3 regions of the Amycolatopsis alba DSM 44262 genome follow, and region 1 is predicted to be linked to each of the others. Evidence: riboswitches for the same ligand, from Rfam matches in the RefSeq annotation. Region 1 holds a riboswitch; each other region holds the start of a gene.

Region 1 (6,486 bases):
AGCACGATCGCGGCGGCCAGCAGGAGCCCGGCGAGGCCGACGAGTCCCCAGATCAGCCACGGTGGCTGAGGAGCTTGGGCGGCGGCCGCCTGCACCTGGGTGCCGGAGACGGCAGCGGCGATGTCCGGCTGCGAGAGCGGCAGCCGGATCGCGGGAGACAGCGGCGAATCCGCGGCGGTGAGCCAGGATCGGCCCGCGACCCCTTGCGCGGCGGCCAGGCTGGTCGGGAAGTCGGTCTTCCCGTCGCTCGCCGCGACCGCTCCCTTGACGAAACCGCCGTCGGCCTGGACCAGTTTGCCCAGCGACCGCGCGGTTCCGCTCGCGTCGAGGCCGGCGATCTGCCGCGCGGCGGCCACGACGGCGCTGAGCGCGACGTCCGGCTCGCCCGCTTCGCCGGTCACCATGCCCTCGCCGGTCGGCCGGACGCCGAGCGCGCCCACCGCGGAGACGAACGCCGAAACGCGCCGCTCGGTCCAGCCGTCGGGCCGTTTGGTCGACGGCGCGGCGTCGGTGTGCGGACGGGCGGCCAGCGCGGTGACCGCCGCGGCCGTCGCGCCGAGGTCGCCGGAGCCGCACTCCGCGGTGTCGAGGTGCTTCGGAAAGGTTCCGTCGGCGCACTGGCGCGAAAGGAGCAGTTCGACCGCGGGGCCGGGGTCGGCGGCAGTGGCGAGCACCGCCCAAGAGTGCCGCTCGACGGTCTCGTCAGCGTCGGCGAAGGACCCGATATCGGTGAACTTGCCGTCCACGCCACGCAGTTTCACCAGATCGGCGCGCAACTGCCCGGCGACGTCCGCCTTGGCGAATTCGGCGACGAGCACGAGTTTCGCGAGCGGCTCGGCGTAGGCGGCCCCGCTCTGCTCGTAGGGCGCGCCGTGGGCGTAGGCCTGCACGGCTTCGTTCGTGAGCAGGAACTTCGAGGCGCGGGCGACCGTGTCCGGCTGCTCGTCCAGCGCCCGCAGGGCCAGCACGAGATCGGCGGTGGCGTCGTAGTCGACGTAGGTCTTCCCGTCCTCGGTGACCTCGACGTGGTCACCGCCGACGAGCCGGTTCGTCAGGTACGCACCGAGCCGGGAAGCCGCGGTGGCCGTGCCGGGGACCGCGACCGGCGTGGCGATCGCGGTCGGCGGCGGGACCCTGGCGCCGGTCGACGCCCTGGGGGTGACGGTCTTCTTGGGTTTCGGCGCCACGGTCTTCGGTGCCGGCTTGTCCGGCACCGGTTTGGCTGCGGGCGGGGTGTTCGTGACGGTGACCGTGCTCGGCGCGGGCGGGCTGACCGACTGGGACGACGTGCTCGGCGTCGGTGTCACCGACGTCGTGGTCGTGGTGGTCGTCGTCGTTGTGGTCGTGGTGGTGGTCGTGGTCGTGGTCGTGGTGGTGCTGGTCGGCACCGGTTCGCTCGTGGTCGAAGTCGGGGTGCTCGTGGGCGAGCCCGTTTCGGACGAGGTCGTCGGCGTTTCCGAAACGCTGCTGGTCGGCGGCTGCGCGCCGCCCTTCGCGAGCGAATAGAAGCCGATCTGCGCCAGCCCGAGCGAAGCCTGGGCACCCGCGCGGATCCAGGTGTCGAGCCCGCTGATGCCCGAGGTACGCGCGGCTTCGTAGGAAGCGGGGTTGTAGGCGATCGCGCCGAGTTCGCCCGCGAGCCGGTTGCCTGCGTCGGCCGCGGCGTTGGCCTGCGCGGATTTGAGGAACCGCACGCCCTTGTCCACCGCCGCGGCCGCGCCGCCCGCGTCGGCGAGCCCCTGGACGATCATCCCGGTGCTGTTGGTGTTCGGGGCCTCGGTGCCGACGCCGCCACCCCAGCCGCCACCGGCGCTCTGGTTGCCGAGCAGCCACGAGACGGTCTTGGCGATCGGGGCGTCGAGCCCGGTCGCGCCCGCCTTCCGCGCGGCCACCATCGCCGAAAGCGCGATGCCGGTGGCGTCGCCGTCGGACGGGGACAGGTCGAGCGGCTTGCCCTCGTCGCAGGTCGAGACCTTGTGACCGTCCGGGGTGACGTGGTCGCCGGTCTCTTTCGTCGGGATGTAGGGGAAGAAGATGCGGAAGTAGCCCTCGGAACACTGCTGGGTCAGCAGCTTGTCGATGGCGAGCTGGTCGTTCTCGCCCACCGCGGCGAGCCCGATCACGCCGAGCGCCTGGCCGAACATGTTGGCGTTGTTGCTCACCGTGCCAGTGATGTCGGGATTCTTCGTGTAGTCGCTTACCCGGCCCTTGTCGGGGCCGTTGCGCATGATCGCGGCCTTGGTCTCGGCGACCAGGTCGTAGCCGTCGAAGCTCCGGGGGTTCCGGCCGGAGACCTCCGCGGCGACCAGGGTCTTGGCCGTGGCGCCGCCGACGATGACGTTGTCGAACCCCGCGCCGGGGATGAACCCGTCCCAGGTGAAGTAGTCGGTGGCGTGGCCTTGTTCGTCGAGGAACTTCGCGATCGGCTCGGCACGCTGACCTTCGCCCGCGGCGTACATCGCGAAGAGCACGTCGAGCATCAGGCCGTGGTCGGGCAGCTGACCGCCGGCGGGGTTCTCGAGCGTGCCGTCCGGCTTCAGTTTCGTCGCGAGCCAGCGGGAATTCGCCTGCGCCGCGTCACGGTCACCGGCGGCCGTCGCCGTTCCGGTGAGCAGTGCGGCGACCACGCCGACGCTGACGGCGAAGGCCAGTGCGGCCTGGTACCCGCGGCGCATGACTCCTCCTTGCGGCATGACGGAGGACAGGCGCGGGACGCCGCAGTCACCCCTGTTTATCGCGACAGTGGTTCGGACTTCTGGTTGGTTCATCCGCCCGTGCGGTACCCCGGCTCGCCCTGGTGAAGGGCCCACGGTTGCGCGACAGCGCCGGATTTCGACCGGCTTCCCCGTCACGGGCAGCGGTGTTCAGTTGTCGAGCCCGCCGAGGTTAACACTCGATTACCTGCGGCAGGCACCGCTGACCAGGTCGGTTGCCAGGATCACATCACCGCTCGCGCCCGGCGGTACCCCGGCGCTTGACCGGGATGAGATTCTTCGGTTCGTCCGATTCAGCGCGGTCGTGGGGGAAGTCCGGTGAGAGTCCGGCGCTGTCCCGCAACGGTATGCCCTCCAGGCGAGCCCGGTCACCCACATCGCGCGGTGTCACCACCGACTCCTGTCGTGGAAATGCGGGAAAGGGTTCTCATGAGACGTTTGGTCCTCGCTGTCGCCTTGCTGTGCGGCATCGGACTGGTCGCCGCACCGGCGGCGACCGCGGCCACCCCGGTCAAGGCGGACGCCGCCGCGGGCTGGCTCGCCAGGCAGCTGACCGACGGGGAAAGGTTCGAGGCCGACTTCGGCGGCCAGAAGTTCCCCGACCAGGGCTTGACGATCGACGCGATCTTCGCGTTCGCCGCCGCCGGGGTGTCCGACACGAACGCGGGCAAGGCGATCGCCTGGCTGGCGAAGCCGGAGATCACCACCGGCTACGTCGGCAGCGGCGCCGAGGCGTACGCGGGCGCGCACGCCAAACTTCTGCTCGCCGCGCAGATCCGGGGCAAGAACCCGGCGTCGTTCGGCGGTGTCGATCTGAAAACGGGACTGCTCTCGCTGCTCACGCCGTCCGGCCGGTTCTCCGACCGCTCCGAATTCGGCGACTACTCCAACGCCTTCTCGCAGTCGCTCGCCCTGCTGGCGCTGGATCGCACCCCCGCCGGGGCGCCCGCGTCGGCGGTGACCTTCCTGGCGGGCAGCCAGTGCGCGGACGGCGGCTTCCCGCTGAACTTCGGCGAAGCGACCTGCACGAGCGACGTCGACTCGACCGCGATGGTCGTGCAGGCCCTGCGCGCCACCGGTGACGCGGTGAACGCCCGCGAAGGCACCACCTGGCTGGTCACCAAGCAGCACGCGAACGGCGGCTTCGGTGTCGGCACGAACGCGCCGAACGCCAACAGCACCGGCCTCGCCGCCGAAGCGCTGGCCGGGCACCGTCCCGCCGCCGCGGTCAAGGCGCGGGAATTCCTGCGGTCGCTGCAGACCGGCTGCACCGGCGCCGAGGCGGACCGCGGCGCGATCGCCTACGACGCCACCGGCCTGAACCCGTCGACCGCCCCGCGCGCGACCGCGCAGGCGATCCTCGGCCTGGCCAGGGTTCCGCTGAGTGACCTGCACGGCGGCGGCCGTCCGCAGGCTCCGGTGCTCGCCTGCCCGTAAGCGGCCGGTGAGTGGTGAGGCCGGTTCTGGTGGACTCGTAGTTGCTTGGCTGGTGGTCGAGTGTGGAGGATTTGGGACGTTGAACGTCCTGAATCCTCCACCGTCACGTCGTCTGCCCCGGAACAGGACCGGCGCGAGCCCGTGACGCCACCCACGGTTCTTCAGGCGCGGAGCGGCTCGACGACCTGCACAAGCTTGTCGAGGCGCTCCAGCGTCTCGGCCTCGGGCAGCGTCGGCAGGATGAGGGAGACCTCGTCGACCCCGGCATCGGCGAGGCCGCGCAGCAGGTCGAGATCGGCCGGAGCGCCGAACACGCTGATCCGGACGTCTTCACGGCCCTGGTCGGCGAGCCACGACCGGACGCGCCGCAATTCCTCAGGCGGGGTCACGGAATGCGGCAGCCAGCCGTCGGCGTGTTCGGCGAGCCGTTTGAGCCCGGCCGGGCCCTGACCGGCGACGTAGATCGGCGGATGCGGTTTCCGCACCGGCTTCGGCCAGGAGTAGACCGGATCGAAGTCGACGTGCTTGCCGTGGAACTCCGCCTCGTCCTTGGTCCAGATCTCCTTGAGCGCCTGGAGCTGTTCGGTCAGCAGCGCGCCCCGCGTCCGCGGGTCGACGCCGTGGTTGCGCATCTCCTCGATGTTCCAGCCCGCCCCGACCCCGAAGACCACCCGGCCGCCGGAAAGCAGGTCGAGGCTGGAGATTTCCTTGGCCGTGTAGAACAGGTCGCGCTGGATCATCAGGGCGACCGCGGTGCCCAGCCGGAGTTTCGAGGTGACCGTCGCGGCGGCGGCCAGCGCCACGAACGGGTCGAGATTGCGGAGGGCGCCCCGCGGCAGCTCACCACCGGGGTACGGGCTCTCCCTGCTGACCGGGATGTGGGAATGTTCGGGGAGGTAGAGGGAGTCGAAACCCTTCTCCTCCAACGCCGCTCCCAGTACGTGCGGCCGGATTCCCTCGTCGGTCACTGACGTCGCGATACCGAAGTCCATGATCAGCACGACTCCTGAGGGCCACCGGGTATTCCCGGAGGCCCTCACTCGGCCGCGGCTCTTGCACCCGGCATCTTGTCAGGGCTAACCTGACGCCCTGTCAGGATGCGCCTGACAAAACGTCGGGAAAGGTGTGCCATGCCCTCCACTGCGGACCAGTCGGTCATCGCCGCGTGCTCGTTCTGCCTCAAGCCCAACACGGAGGTCAGTGCCCTGGTCGCGGGACCGGGGGTGTTCATCTGCTCGGCTTGCGTGGTGCTGTGCCAGCAGGTCATCGAGACCAGGACGGCCGCGGTTCCCCAGCTCGCCCCGTGGGAGCAGGCGCATGACCTCGAAGACGTCCTGGCGGCTCTGCCTCGAGTCGCCAGGACGTCGGACCAGGTGGAGGAAAGCCTCGCCGGCTGGGTTCGGCGCGCCAGGGAACTGGGCGCCAGCTGGACCCGGATCGGGGACGCCCTCGGCATCACCCGTCAATCGGCCTGGGAGCGATTCTCCGGCGAGAAGTAGCCCGTCCCGGTCACTTCGCGGGCAGCACGCGGCCGCGGACCTCGCCAAATCCGATCCGCGAGCCGTTCGCGCCGGGCGCGGTTCCGGTGATCACGACCTCGTCGCCGTCCAGCAGGAAGGTGCGCTCCTCCCCTTTGACCGTGAGCGGTTCCTTGCCGCCCCAGGACAATTCGAGGAACGCGCCGCGCTGGTGCTTCTCCGGTCCGGAGATCGTCCCGGAGCCGTACAGGTCTCCCGTGCGTGACGAGGCGCCGTTGACCGTCAGGTGCGCGAGCATCTGGGCGGGCGACCAGTACATCTCGCGGAAGGGCGGGCGGCTGACCTCGTCACCGTTCCATTCGATGACCAGGTCGATGTCGAGACCCCACGGTTCGCTCTCCCGCAGATACGGCAGCGGCACCGGATCCAGCTGGCCGGGCAGCGGGATCCGCGCGGCCTCCAGTGCCAGGATCGGTACCACCCAAGGGGAGATCGAGGTCGCGAAGCTCTTGCCGAGATGCGGGCCCAGCGGAACGTATTCCCACGCCTGGATGTCGCGGGCCGACCAATCGTTGAGCAGGACCGCGCCGAAAACGTGCCGGGAGAAGGAATCCGGGGAGATCGGGGTGTTCAGCGGCGTTCCGGTGCCGACGACGAAACCCATCTCCGCTTCGATGTCCAGCCGTGTGCTCGGCCCGTACACCGGCGAGGCGTCGGCCGGGGTCTTGCGCTGGCCGCTCGGGCGCACGATGTCCGTACCGGAGACCAGGACCGTGCCGGAGCGTCCGTGGTAGCCGACCGGGAGGTGCTTCCAGTTGGGCAGCAACGGTTCCGCGTCCGGGCGGAACAGCCTGCCG
Region 2 (6,486 bases), 8.2 Mb from region 1:
CTTCGTCGCCACCGACGGCGCCTCCTGCCGCATCGACGACCCGGACTGCGAAGCCTGCCAGTAAGACATCCTCGTGAGTGGCGATTCGGGTTCTGACCCGAATCGCCACTCACGACCCCCACTCGTGAAGTGAGCCTCTGTATGACCACCTTTGACGCTTCCACCGACGCCACCGGCCTCGGTGAGATCGAAGTCGGCGCCGCCCGCATCAACGTCGACGACAAGCGGATGATCAACGCCCGCGCCGACGTCAACCAGCTGCTGCCGATGAAGTACACCTGGGCGTGGGAGAAGTACCTCGCCGGCTGCAACAACCACTGGATGCCGACCGAGGTCGCCATGCAGGCCGACATCGCGCTGTGGAAGTCGCCCGACGGCCTCACCGAGGACGAGCGCACCATGCTCAAGCGCAACCTCGGCTTCTTCGCCACCGCGGAATCGCTGGTGGCCAACAACATCGTGCTCGCGGTGTACCGGCAGATCACCAACCCCGAATGCCGCCAGTACCTGCTGCGCCAGGCGTTCGAGGAGGCCGTGCACACGCACACCTTCCAGTACATCTGCGAGAGCCTCGGCCTGGTCGAGGGCGAGCTGTTCAACATGTACCGCGAGGTCCCCTCCATCTCGGAGAAGGACGCGTGGGCGCTGAAGTACACGCAGAACCTGGAGAACCCGGACTTCGAGACCGGCACTCCCGAGGCCGACCAGAACTTCCTGCGTGACCTGGTCGCGTTCTACGTGATCTTCGAGGGCATGTGGTTCTACACCGGCTTCGCGCAGATCCTGTCGCTCGGCCGCCGGAACAAGATGATCGGCATCGCCGAGCAGTACCAGTACATCCTGCGCGACGAGTCGATCCACCTGAACTTCGGCATCGACTGCATCAACCAGATCAAGATCGAGAACCCGCACCTGTGGACCGAAGAGTTCCAGGCGGAGATCCGCGGCATGCTGACCGAGGCGTGCGAGCTCGAGGTCGCCTACGCCCGCGACACCATGCCGCGCGGCATGCTCGGGCTCTCGGCCGAGCTGATCGAGCAGTACATGCACTTCATCACCGACCGCCGCGCCCAGCAGATCGGCCTCCAGCCGATCTTCGGCGAGACGGAGAACCCGTTCCCGTGGATGTCGGAGGCGATGGACCTCAAGAAGGAGAAGAACTTCTTCGAGACCCGCGTCATCGAGTACCAGTCCGGTGGCGCCCTCGACTGGGACTGACAAGTCCCTCCGAAGTACATGAAGGCCCCCTTCCTTGCGCCCAGGTGCAGGAAGGGGGCCTTCATGTACTCGGCAACACTTTCGCCGCTTCAGGTTCAGGCTTGGGCGAAGTACTGTTCCGCCGCTTCCAGGCGCGGCACCGGGACGCCCAGCCGCCGCGCTTCGGCCAGGGTGTCCCGGCAGACCTCGCGCGGCTCCTCGGCGCCGGGGTCGGAGTGCGCCGTGACACTCACGCGCGCCACGGCGACATGAGCGGTCAGCCAGGCGAGCACGGAGGCCGTCAGCCAGGTGGGCGCCCGGAACGGCAGCAAACCGACCCGGTGACGTCGCAGGTCGAGGCCGCGCGCCTGGAGAAGCGGCAGTAGTTCACGGCCGTTCAGCAACCCCTCGCGTAAGTCGGTCCTCGACCCGGCCAGCTCGGACAGGGAACCCAGCCGCAGGCCCTGCGAGAGCAAGCCCGCATCCGACACGAAATGGACCCACAGCCAGCCGCGGAAGTCGGGCCGCTCCTTGATCCGGAGCCCGGCCTCGCGAAACGCCTGGCGCACGGCCCGCTCCCGATCGGTCGGGGGCCTGCCGAGGGTGCCGAAGATGACCGACGGCATCAGCATCCCGTGGAGCACGCCGTCCGCGTCGAAACCGCCTCCGGCCTGCGGAAAGCCCCAGGCGATCCGGTCGAGAGGGAGCGGGCCGATCGCCGCCGTCGGCTCGGTCCAGATGTTGCCGAAGACAAGTACCGTGGCCTTGCCGACACGAGGGGCCAGGAAAGCCGTCGCCTCCGGAAGGCGGTGGTGCGACACGCTGAGCACGATCAGGTCGAAATCGTGGTCCGGCTCCAGTGTTTCGCGGAGGCGCACCGGCCACTCTTCGACGACGCGCTGCCCCCATACCCGGCGCCGCGTGTCGAGCAGGTCGAGATCCACCGTGTCCCCGTACTCCGCAGCGCGGCCCGGCCGGACGTAGAACTCGACGTCATGTCCCGCCTTGTGCAGGGCCCAGCCGTAGATGGTGGCGATCACGCCACGGCCGAACATCAGGATCTTCAAGGTGCACCTCACGGGGTACGATTGATGTGGAGATCATCTCCACTTCGAAAATATGGAGATGATCTCCATTTGTCAACGCGAGGGAGCGCATGACCGCCGACAAGCCGCTGCGGGCCGATGCCCGGCGCAAGCGCGAGGCCCTGCTCGCCAAGGCACGGGAGCTCTTCCAGGCCGGATGCTTCTTCGATCTGCGCTTCGACGACTTCGCCTGCCTGGCAGGCGTGGGCACCGGCACGCTCTACCGCCACTTCCCCACCAGGGAGGCACTGGCCGAGGCGGTCTACCACGGGGAAGTCGCCGCGCTGTGCGACCGCGCCCGACAGCTCCAGGCCACCCTGCCCGCGGCGGAGGCGTTGGCGACCTTCCTCCGCGACATGGTCGACCACATCGATGCCCATCAAGGCCTGGCCCGGACGCTGGCCACCCTCATGGCCGATCGTTCGGGCGCGCTCGCCGAGGGCAGCCAGGCGCTGGAACAGGCTGTCACCGACCTGGTGGCCGACGCCGTCCGGGACGGCACCGTTCGCGACGACGTGGACGCCGGCGCCGTGATGATGGCGTTGCACGGCATCGGCGCGGCCCATGACCGCCCCGGATGGCGGGCCGAGGCCGACGGTGTCATCACCCTCCTGCTGGACGGGCTGCACCGTCCGCTCTGACTTTTCTCACATTCGAGCGGTCCCGTAGCGCTCCTGAGTACGCTTCGAGGTGCTACTGGTTCGCCCGGCCTCCCAGGCCGGTCGAGGTAACAGGGAACCCGGTGTGAATCCGGGACTGCCCCGCAGCGGTATGTGGGAACGAAAGCCGTCACCGTGCGAGACACGGTAAAGCACTGGGCATGGCGCCCTGGGAAGCGACGGCCGGTAGGAGCGAGCGAGTCGCCCACGAGTCCGAAGACCTGCCCGTGGTACGTGCGCCGACGGCGTGCGTGAGTCCGGGCCTCGCGGGATGGGCACGACCGAAATCGCGGTCACTCCTGCGCGCGCTCCGGACTCTGACGACAAGCTCGCGAGGAGAGAGCTGTGACCGAAATCGGCACGACAGTGCTGGGCTACCCCCGGATCGGACCGGACCGGGAACTCAAGCGTGCGCTCGAACGCTACTGGGCGGGCAAGATCGACGAGGCCGAACTGCTGGGCACCGGCCGCGCGTTGCGGACGCAGACCTGGCAGGCGCTCGAAAAGGCCGGGCTGGACTCCGTCCCGTCCAACACGTTCTCCCACTACGACCAGGTGCTCGACACCGCCGAGCTGTTCGGGGCGCTGCCGGAGCGCTTCACGACGCTCGGCCTTTCGCCGCTCGACACCTACTTCGCCGCCGCGCGCGGGGTGCAGGACGCGCCGGCGATGGAGATGACGAAGTGGTTCGACACGAACTACCACTACCTCGTCCCCGAACTCGGCCCGGACACGACGTTCTCGCTCACCGGCACCAAACCGCTGGACGAGTATCGCGAAGCCCGCGCGATCGGCGTCGAGACGCGGCCGGTACTGGTGGGCCCGGTGACGTTCCTGCTCCTCGCGAAGGCGTCCGAGAGCGCCCCAGAGGGCTTCCGCCCGCTGGACCTGCTCGACGACCTCCTCGACGGCTATGTCGAACTGCTGCGCCAGCTGCACGACGAAGGCGTCGAGTGGGTGCAGTTCGACGAGCCCGCCTTCGCCGCGGATCGCACCGAGCAGGAGCTCAACGCGCTCATCCGCGCCTACCACCGGCTCGCGAAAGCCACCGCGCGGCCGAAGATCCTGGTCGCCGGCTACTTCGGCGGTCTCGGTCGCGCTCTGGGAGTGCTCGCCCGCTCCCCGATCGACGCGATCGCCGTCGACCTGGTCACCGATGAGTCCTTTGTGGACGCTGTCGTGGCCGAACCCGCGTTGCGGGACAAGGAGGTCCTGGCCGGTGTCGTGGACGGGCGCAACGTCTGGCGCACCGACCCGGCCCGCGCGCTCGGCCGGGCGGCGACGCTGCTCGGCACCGCGAAGTCGGTCAGCGTGTCGACGTCGTGCTCACTGCTGCACGTGCCCTACGACGTCGAACGGGAGGACGGGCTTCACCCGCGTCTCAAGGGCTGGCTCGCTTTCGCCAAGCAGAAGGTCGACGAGGTCGTCCTGCTCGGGCGCGCGCTGAAGGAGGACGGGGTCGACCTGTCCGCCGCTCGTGCCGCGGTCTCGGATCGCGCCACGGCGGCCGACCTGGCCGACGCCGGCGTGCGCGCCAGGCTGGAGGCGTTGCGGCCGGAAGACACCGTCCGCTCCCCCTATGCCCGGCGCGCGGCGGCGCAGCAGGCCGCGCTGGACCTGCCGCCGTTGCCGAGCACGACGATCGGCTCGTTCCCGCAGACCACCGAGGTCCGCAAGGCGCGGGCCGCGCACAAAGCGGGTTCGCTGGACGACGCGGGCTACGAGGCCGCGATGAAGGCGGAGATCGAGCACGTCATCCGGCTGCAGGAGGATCTCGGGCTGGACGTGCTGGTGCACGGCGAACCCGAGCGCAACGACATGGTGCAGTACTTCGCCGAGCGGCTGGCCGGGTTCGCCGCCACCGACTTCGGCTGGGTGCAGTCCTATGGCTCGCGGTGTGTCCGGCCGCCGATCCTGTACGGCGACGTCTCGCGCCCGGAGCCGATGACCGTCGAGTGGGCGCGCTACGCGCAGAGCCTGACCGGCAAACCCGTCAAGGGAATGCTGACCGGTCCGGTGACGATCCTGGCGTGGTCGTTCGTCCGCGACGACCAGCCGCTGGGCGAGACCGCCCGCCAGGTGGCGCTGGCCATCCGCGACGAGGTCCACGACCTGCAGGAGGTGGGCATCCGCGTCATCCAGGTCGACGAGCCGGCGCTGCGGGAACTGCTCCCGCTGCGCGCGGCCGCGCACGAGGCGTACTTCGCGTGGGCGGTCTCGTCGTTCCGGCTGGCGACGTCCGGCATCTCCGACGCGACGCAGATCCACACGCATATGTGCTATTCGGAGTTCGGTGAGGTGGTCAAGGCGATCGACGCGCTCGACGCCGACGTCACCAGCATCGAAGCCGCGCGGTCGAAGATGGAGGTCGTCACCGACCTGGGCGCGGCGGGCTTCGGCCGAGGTGTCGGGCCCGGCGTGTACGACATCCACTCGCCGCGGGTGCCCGACGTCGACGAGGTCAGCGGGCTGCTGCGGACCGCCGTCGGCGCCGTGCCAGCCGAGCGGATCTGGGTGAACCCGGACTGCGGCCTGAAGACCCGCGGCTACGCCGAGGTCGAACCGGCCCTGCGGAACCTGGTCGCGGCCGCCCACGCGGTGCGGGCCGAGCTGGGCTGACCCGTTCCGTGAAGGCCTCCTTCCCTACTCTCAGGGTAGGGAAGGAGGCCTTCACGGACTTTCGCCGAGGTATTGTCAGGACGTCAACAAGGGTGCGATGGTGGAGCGGTAGCCGGTCTCAACGGGGAGATGGTCACCATGGCGAACGCCGTCGAAAAGGTCACCGGGGCGCTGCGCGAGCGGGTTCCGCCGCTCACCTCGATCCCCCTGCCGCGTTCGGTGGACCAGCGCTGGCTCGGCGCGACCTGGCCGGTCCGCGAACTCGCGCCCGCCCCGCCGGGTCTCAAACCCGTCCTCGGCGACGAAGGCCCGCCGGTCATCGGGCACGCGCTGGACTTCATGCGCTTCGGCATCGACTTCGGCCTCAAACGCCACGAAACCTACGGCCCGGTGTCGTGGATGGGCGCGTTCGGCCGCCGCATCGTCGCCCTCTCCGGTCCGGAGGCCACGCAGATCGCGCTGGTGAACAAGGACAAGGCCTTCTCCCAGGAGGGCTGGAAGTTCTTCATCGAGCGGTTCTTCGACCGCGGCCTGATGCTGCTCGATTTCGGCGAGCACCATCTGCACCGCCGGATCATGCAGGCGGCGTTCACCCGGCAGCGGCTCACCGGGTACGTCGACCAGATGGGACCGGCGCTGCGCGAGGGCATCGCCGCGTGGGCGGACCGGCCGAATCCGCGGATCTACTGGTCTCTCAAGCAACTCACGCTCGACGTGGCGACACGCGTGTTCATGGGCATGCGTTCGGGCGACGACGCGGCCGCGATCAACCGCGCGTTCGTGAATTCCGTGCGCGCGGGCACGGCCATCGTGCGGTTCCCCGTTCCCGGCGGCCGCTGGGCCGCGGGATTGCACGGCCGCAAAGTCCTCGAACGCTACTTCTCGGCGAACCTGCCCGCGAAACGGGCGAGCGACGGCGACGACCT
Region 3 (6,486 bases), 7.4 Mb from region 1:
CAATAGCTGCCGAAAGTATCCATAGTGGACATCCGCGGCAGGTACCGGTGCCGCTGGGCGTCGTCGCCGAACTTGTCGATCATGGTCGCGACCATGTTGTGGATGGAGATATACGCGGCCAGCGAAGGGCAGCCGGTGGCGAGCGCCTCGAAGACGAGGACGCCGTCGAGCCGTCCGAGCGCGGAGCCGCCGAGGTCTTCGGGCAGGTAGACGCCGCCCATGCCCAGCTGGGCGGCCTTGCGCAGGACGTCGACCGGGAAGTGCTTGGCCTGGTCCCATTCGATCGCGTGCGGGGCGAGGTGCTCCGCGGCGAACTCCGCCGCGGTCTCGCGAAGGGCCCGCTGTTCGTCGGTCAGTCTCATCGCGGCCTCAGCTCATCGTCGGGATGACGAAGCTGGCGCCTTCCTTGGTGCCGGAAGGCCAGCGCGAGGTGACCGTCTTGGTCTTGGTGTAGAAGCGGATCGAGTCCGGCCCGTGCTGGTTCAGATCGCCGAAACCGGAACGCTTCCAGCCGCCGAAGGTGTGGTAGGCGATCGGCACCGGGATGGGCACGTTGACTCCGACCATGCCGGTGTTCACCCGCGAGGTGAAGTCGCGGGCGGTGTCACCGTCGCGGGTGAAGATCGCGACGCCGTTGCCGTACTCGTGCTCGCTGGGCAGCCGGAGTGCTTCCTCGTAGTCGGCCGCGCGGACGATCGACAGCACCGGCCCGAAGATCTCTTCACGGTAGATCCGCATGTCGCTGGTGACGTGGTCGAACAGGCAGCCGCCGAGGAAGAAGCCGTTCTCGTGACCGTCCACAGTGGTCTCGCGACCGTCGACGAGCAGCTTCGCCCCTTCCGCGAGGCCGACGTCGATGTAGTCGCGGACGCGCTGGACGGCCTCGGCGGTCACCAGCGGCCCGAAGTCGGCCGTCTCGTCGAGCGAGGCGCCGACCTTCAGCGTCTTGACACGTTCGGTAAGCCGGGCGGCCAGCGCGTCGGCGGTGGCCTCGCCGACCGGGACGGCGACCGAGATCGCCATGCAGCGTTCGCCCGCGGAGCCGTACCCGGCGCCGATCAGCGCGTCGACGACCTGGTCGAGGTCCGCGTCCGGCATCACGATCATGTGGTTCTTGGCTCCGCCGAAGCACTGCGCGCGCTTTCCGTGCGCGGCCGCGGTGGTGTAGATGTACTCGGCGATCGACGACGAACCGACGAAGCCGACGGCCTCGACGCGGGGATCGGTCAGCAGCGCGTCGACGGCTTCCTTGTCGCCGTTGACCACGTTGAACACACCCGGCGGCAGACCGGCTTCCAGGAAGAGCTCGGCCAGCCGCAGGGGGACCGACGGGTCGCGTTCGGACGGTTTGAGCACGAAGGCGTTCCCGCAGGCGATCGCCGGGGCGGCCTTCCACAGCGGGATCATCGCGGGGAAGTTGAACGGCGTGATCCCGGCGACCACGCCGAGCGGCTGCCGCATCGAGTAGACGTCGATACCGGTGCCCGCGTTGTCGCTGTACTCGCCCTTGAGCAGATGCGGGATGCCGATGGCGAACTCGACCACTTCGAGCCCGCGCTGGATGTCGCCGCGCGCGTCGGGGACGGTCTTGCCGTGTTCGGAGGTGAGCAGCCGGGCGAGGGAGTCCTCCTCGGCGCGGACGAGGTCGACGAACTTCATCAGCACACGGGCCCGCCGCTGCGGGTTCCAGCGGGCCCACTCGAGCTGGGCCTGCGCCGCGTCCGCGACCACGGTGGCGACCTCGTCGGCCGAGGCGAGCGGGACACGGGCCTGGACGGCGCCGGTGCTGGGGTCGAAGACGTCGGCGAACCGGCCGGACGTCCCCGCGACCGGCTTGCCGCCGACGAAATGACTGAGTTCGGTGCTCATGGATGCCCTTTCCGAAAGTACGCAGGACGAAGCCGCCCGAAGACCGCGATCGGCGGCCGGGCAGGGGAGTACGGACGACTTACCGCCGGGGTGGTGGCGGGTCGGCGACTTTCGCGCAGGCAGGAAGAATCCGCATGCGTTCAGCTCCATCCTCGTGGACGAACGTGGACATCTGCGGCCGGTATCCTGGCTCCCGGATCCGCGGCGGCTCCGGCCTTCCCGGCTCGCGCCAGTGGCCTTCTCTGCGGGAGCGCCGCTCCCCGGTCACAGTGGCGGGACCGCACCGGATTTCCACCGGCTTCCCTGCACCGCAGACCTGTGGACACCATAAAGTAGGAAGTCCGACTATGTCGAGGTTGTGGCGTACGCCTCAGCGGCCCCGCTCCATCGAGCGGCGGGGTGGTAGCTGGTGTTGCGAAAGCCACTTTCGCAACGTTGAAGGTTGCGAAAGTGGCTTTCGCAACGCTTCCGGCGGGACCACCTGCCCGGCGGCGGTAGCGGTCGGGAGCGGTAGCGGTCGGCAGTGCCGAGTGTCGCGAAAGCCACTTTCGAGACATCAGACGTCCCGAAAGTGGCTTTCGCGACACCGGGGCCGGCGGCCCCGCTCCGAATCGCGACTCAGGCGAGGGGTGGGTAGGGCAGCAGGCTGGAGGAGTGCTCGTCCACCCGCATTGGCTTCCCGATCGCGGGGAAGGCACGCTGCGGGCAGGCGGGCCGCTCGCAGACCTTGCAGCCCATCCCGATCGGGGTGATCGCCGCGCCGGTGCCGAGTGCCAGGCCGTCGGAGTAGACGAGCCGCCGGGCATGCCGCAGTTCGCAGCCGAGCCCGATCGCGAACGTCTTCCCCGGATCGCCGTGCCCGCCCGCCGCGCGGGAAACGGTGCGCGCGAGCCAGAAGTACTTCTTCCCGTCCGGGAGTTCGGCGATCTGCGTGAGGATCCGGCCCGGCGAACCGAAGGCTTCGTAGACGATCCACAGTGGACACGAGCCGCCGACCCTGGAGAAGTGGAACCCGGTGGCGGACTGGCGTTTCGAGATGTTGCCCGCGCGATCGACGCGGACGAACGAGAACGGCACCCCGCGTGTGCCGGGACGCTGCAAAGTGGACAGCCGGTGGCAGATCGTCTCGAAGCCGACACCGAAATGGTCCGAGAGCCGCATGATGTCGTAGCGGTACCGTTCGGCCGCGCCGAGGAAGACGCGGTACGGCAGCACGACCGCGCCCGCGTAATAGTTGGCCAGGCCGATCCGGGCGAGCCGCCGGGCGGTGTCGCCGCCGAAGTTGCCGCCGTCCACCAGCCGGTCGATCACGTCTCCGGCTTCCAGCAGTGCCAGTTCGGACGCGAGCCGGAAGGCGGCTTGCCCTGGTCTCAGGGCGGGGGAGAGGCGCAGGGTCTTCTCGCGTGCGTCGAAGTGGTGCTGGTCGGCGCCCAGGGGTTCGGCGACGACCTTGACTCCGTGCCGCTCCAGGAGCCCGGCCGCCAGTCCATTGCGGACTTCGCCAGGGTGCAAGCGCAGTGCGGCGGCGAGCTTCTCCGCGGGAGCGTCGAGTTCGGCGACGTGGTTGCGGCGTGCGTAGAACCAGTCACGGATCTCCTCGTGCGGCTGCTGCGCGGTCGAGCGATCGAGTCCCTGTTCGGTCACCAGCGTCGCGATGTTCTCCACCGCGTCCCGGTAACGCCGGTGGAGCGCGACGAGTGTCCGTGCCACCTCGGGCAGGGTGGTGGTCAGGGCGTCGACCTCGCCGGCGGAGATCGCGCCGCTGACGGTGTTGTCGTCGAACACCTCGCGTACGTCCGCGACCAGCCGCGCGGTGTCCTGGGCGGCGAAGAACTCCGTGTCCACGCCGAAGGTCTCGGTGAGCTTCAGCAGGACCGGCAGCGTCAGTGGTCTGCCGTTGTGTTCGAGCTGGTTGACGTAGCTCGGCGAGATCTCCAGCAGCCGCGCCAGCTCGGACTGCGTCATCGACCGGCCTTCACGCAGTTGCCGCAGCCGCGCTCCCGCGTACATCTTCTCCACAAGCCGACTGTAACAACTTTTACAAGCGGTCCGCGAACGTTCACAAACCTTCACAGGGCTCTGGCCTGGTGAACGGTACGCGGTCGGTGTCACGCTCGGTCGAGAGCACCACAAGCTTCACAAGGGATCCGAACCCCGAAGGAACGTAATGACCGACCACACCGTCCGCACCTACCGTTCCGCCGAGCCGCTGCCCCGCGAGGAGCAACTGGCGTGGAAGCTCGCCGCCGTCGCCACCGACGACGTACCGGTGTCACCCGAGGCCGCTGACATGGTGATCAACCGCATGATCGACAACGCCGCCGTGGCCGCCGCGTCACTTACCCGGCGTCCCGTCGCGTCCGCTCGTGACCAGGCGCTGGCGCATCCCGGCACACCGGGTGCGACGGTGTTCGGCGTCGAAGGACGGTACTCCCCGGAATGGGCGGCCTGGGCCAACGGCGTCGCCGTCCGGGAACTGGACTACCACGACACCTTCCTCGCCGCGGACTACTCGCACCCCGGCGACAACATCCCGCCGATCCTCGCCGTCGCCCAGCACACCGGGCGCACCGGCGCGGATCTGCTCCGCGGCATCGTCACCGGATACGAACTCCAGGTGAACCTCGTGCGCGGGATCTGCCTGCACGAGCACAAGATCGACCATATCGCCCACCTCGGCCCGTCCGTCGCGGGTGGCCTGGGGGCGTTGCTGGGCCTGGACACCGAGACCGTGTACCAGGCCATCGGGCAGGCGTTGCACACCACGACGACGACGCGCCAATCCCGCAAGGGCGAGATCTCCTCGTGGAAGGCCTACGCGCCCGCCTTCGCCTGCAAGGCCGCGATCGAGGCCGTCGACAGGGTGATGCGCGGCGAAGGCGCGCCGAGCCCGATCTACGAAGGCGAAGACGGCTTCATCGCCTGGCTGCTCAGTGGCCCGGACGCCGAATACACCGTGCCGCTGCCCGCGCCCGGCGAGGCGAAGCGGTCCATTTTGGACACCTACACCAAAGAACATTCGGCCGAGTACCAGAGTCAGGCACTGATCGACCTCGCGCGACGCCTCGGTCCGAAGGTCGGCGAACTCGGCAAGGTGGAGCGGATCCTCATCCACACCAGCCACCACACGCACTACGTCATCGGTTCCGGCGCGGGCGACCCGCAGAAGTACGATCCCCAAGCCAGCCGCGAGACGCTCGACCACTCGATCCCGTACATCTTCGCGGTGGCCCTCCAAGACGGCGAGTGGCATCACGAGAAGTCCTACGACAGGGCCCGCGCGACCCGGCCGGACACGGTGGAACTCTGGCGGAAGGTCGCCACCGTCGAGGATCCCGAGTGGACTCGCCGGTACCACGCGCCCGAACCGGCGTTCGGCGGCCGCGTCGAGATCACCCTGGCCGACGGCACCGTGCTGGCCGACGAGATCGCCGTGGCCGACGCTCACCCCGCCGGGGCACGGCCGTTCGCCCGCGAGCAGTACGTCGCCAAGTTCCGTACGCTGGCCGACGGGGTGATCGCCCTCGCCGATCAGGACAGGTTCCTCGACACGGTCACCCGGCTCGGGGAACTGGACGCGGCCGAGGTCGCCGGGATCGCGCTCCCGGCCGGGCTCGGCGCCGCGCCGACGAGCAAGGGGATCTTCTGATGCTGCACGCCACTCCGTCCGCCCCGCAGAAGCGCGCCGCTTTCCGTGCGGGGCTGAACTCCGGGACGCTGCAACGCCTTCCCGGCGCGTTCAACCCGTTGAGCGCCAAACTGATCGAGCGTCGCGGCTTCGAAGGCGTCTACATCTCCGGCGCCGTCCTCGCGGCCGACCTCGGCCTTCCCGACATCGGGCTGACCACGCTCACCGAGGTCGCCGGGCGGTCCCAGCAGATCGCCCGTGTCACCGCGCTGCCCGCGCTGGTCGACGCCGACACCGGGTTCGGCGAGCCGATGAACGCAGCCCGCACCGCGCAGGTGCTGGAGGACGCCGGTGTCGCCGGGATGCACCTGGAAGACCAGGTCAACCCCAAGCGCTGCGGGCACCTCGACGGCAAGGACGTCGTCGAACGCGACGTCGCGGTCCGGCGGATCACCGCGGCCGTCGCCGCCCGGCGCGATCCGGGCTTCGTCATCGCCGCCCGCACCGACGCCGCCGGGGTGAACGGCATCGAGGACGCGATCGACCGGGCCAAAGCCTACGCCGACGCCGGGGCCGACCTCATTTTCCCCGAGGCGATGCGGAATCCCGCCGATTTCGAACGGCTGCGCGCCGCCGTCGACGTCCCGATCCTGGCGAACATGACCGAGTTCGGCAAAAGCGAACTGCTCGACGTGCAAACGCTGGAGTCGCTCGGCGTGAACATCGTGATCTATCCGGTCACCTTGCTGCGTCTCGCCATGCACGCCGCCGACGCCGGGCTGACCGCCATCACCGAACAGGGCACCCAGGCGGAGCTGCTCGACCGGATGCAGCACCGTCGCGATCTCTACGACCTGCTCGATTACGAGTCCTACAGCACTTTCGACGAGAACGTCTTCACTTTCCGCCTCTGAGGGGACGACCATGTCTGCACCCAGTATCCACAAAGGACTCACCGGGATCGTCGTCGACACCACCGAGGTCTCGAT

Evidence for each region. A riboswitch is a leader RNA that binds a small molecule or an ion and turns the genes downstream of it on or off. The one in region 1 is predicted to bind cobalamin.
Region 2: linked by a shared signal. The riboswitch ahead of metE (5-methyltetrahydropteroyltriglutamate--homocysteine S-methyltransferase) and the one ahead of AMYAL_RS0103055 (prenyltransferase/squalene oxidase repeat-containing protein) in region 1 are both predicted to bind cobalamin.
Region 3: linked by a shared signal. The riboswitch ahead of AMYAL_RS0137790 (CoA-acylating methylmalonate-semialdehyde dehydrogenase) and the one ahead of AMYAL_RS0103055 (prenyltransferase/squalene oxidase repeat-containing protein) in region 1 are both predicted to bind cobalamin.

Annotation. Positions count from the first base shown of each region.
Region 1 is NZ_KB913032.1:688,896-695,381, forward strand. Features, by position in the region: gene AMYAL_RS50120 (hypothetical protein) at 1-2,675, opposite strand, end outside; cobalamin riboswitch at 2,759-2,900, opposite strand; cobalamin riboswitch at 2,984-3,108, shown strand; gene AMYAL_RS0103055 (prenyltransferase/squalene oxidase repeat-containing protein) at 3,144-4,151, shown strand; gene AMYAL_RS0103060 (LLM class F420-dependent oxidoreductase) at 4,313-5,143, opposite strand; gene AMYAL_RS0103065 (ClpX C4-type zinc finger protein) at 5,282-5,650, shown strand; gene fahA (fumarylacetoacetase) at 5,661-6,486, opposite strand, start outside.
Region 2 is NZ_KB913032.1:8,919,058-8,925,543, forward strand. Features, by position in the region: gene AMYAL_RS0141000 (ribonucleoside-diphosphate reductase subunit alpha) at 1-64, shown strand, start outside; gene AMYAL_RS0141005 (ribonucleotide-diphosphate reductase subunit beta) at 142-1,218, shown strand; gene AMYAL_RS0141010 (ketopantoate reductase family protein) at 1,314-2,264, opposite strand; gene AMYAL_RS0141015 (TetR/AcrR family transcriptional regulator) at 2,354-2,923, shown strand; cobalamin riboswitch at 2,963-3,184, shown strand; gene metE (5-methyltetrahydropteroyltriglutamate--homocysteine S-methyltransferase) at 3,287-5,560, shown strand; gene AMYAL_RS0141025 (cytochrome P450) at 5,699-6,486, shown strand, end outside.
Region 3 is NZ_KB913032.1:8,119,741-8,126,226, reverse strand. Features, by position in the region: gene AMYAL_RS0137795 (acyl-CoA dehydrogenase family protein) at 1-362, opposite strand, end outside; gene AMYAL_RS0137790 (CoA-acylating methylmalonate-semialdehyde dehydrogenase) at 370-1,869, opposite strand; cobalamin riboswitch at 2,029-2,214, opposite strand; gene AMYAL_RS0137785 (short-chain fatty acyl-CoA regulator family protein) at 2,488-3,888, opposite strand; gene AMYAL_RS0137780 (MmgE/PrpD family protein) at 4,037-5,518, shown strand; gene prpB (methylisocitrate lyase) at 5,518-6,411, shown strand; gene AMYAL_RS0137770 (bifunctional 2-methylcitrate synthase/citrate synthase) at 6,422-6,486, shown strand, end outside.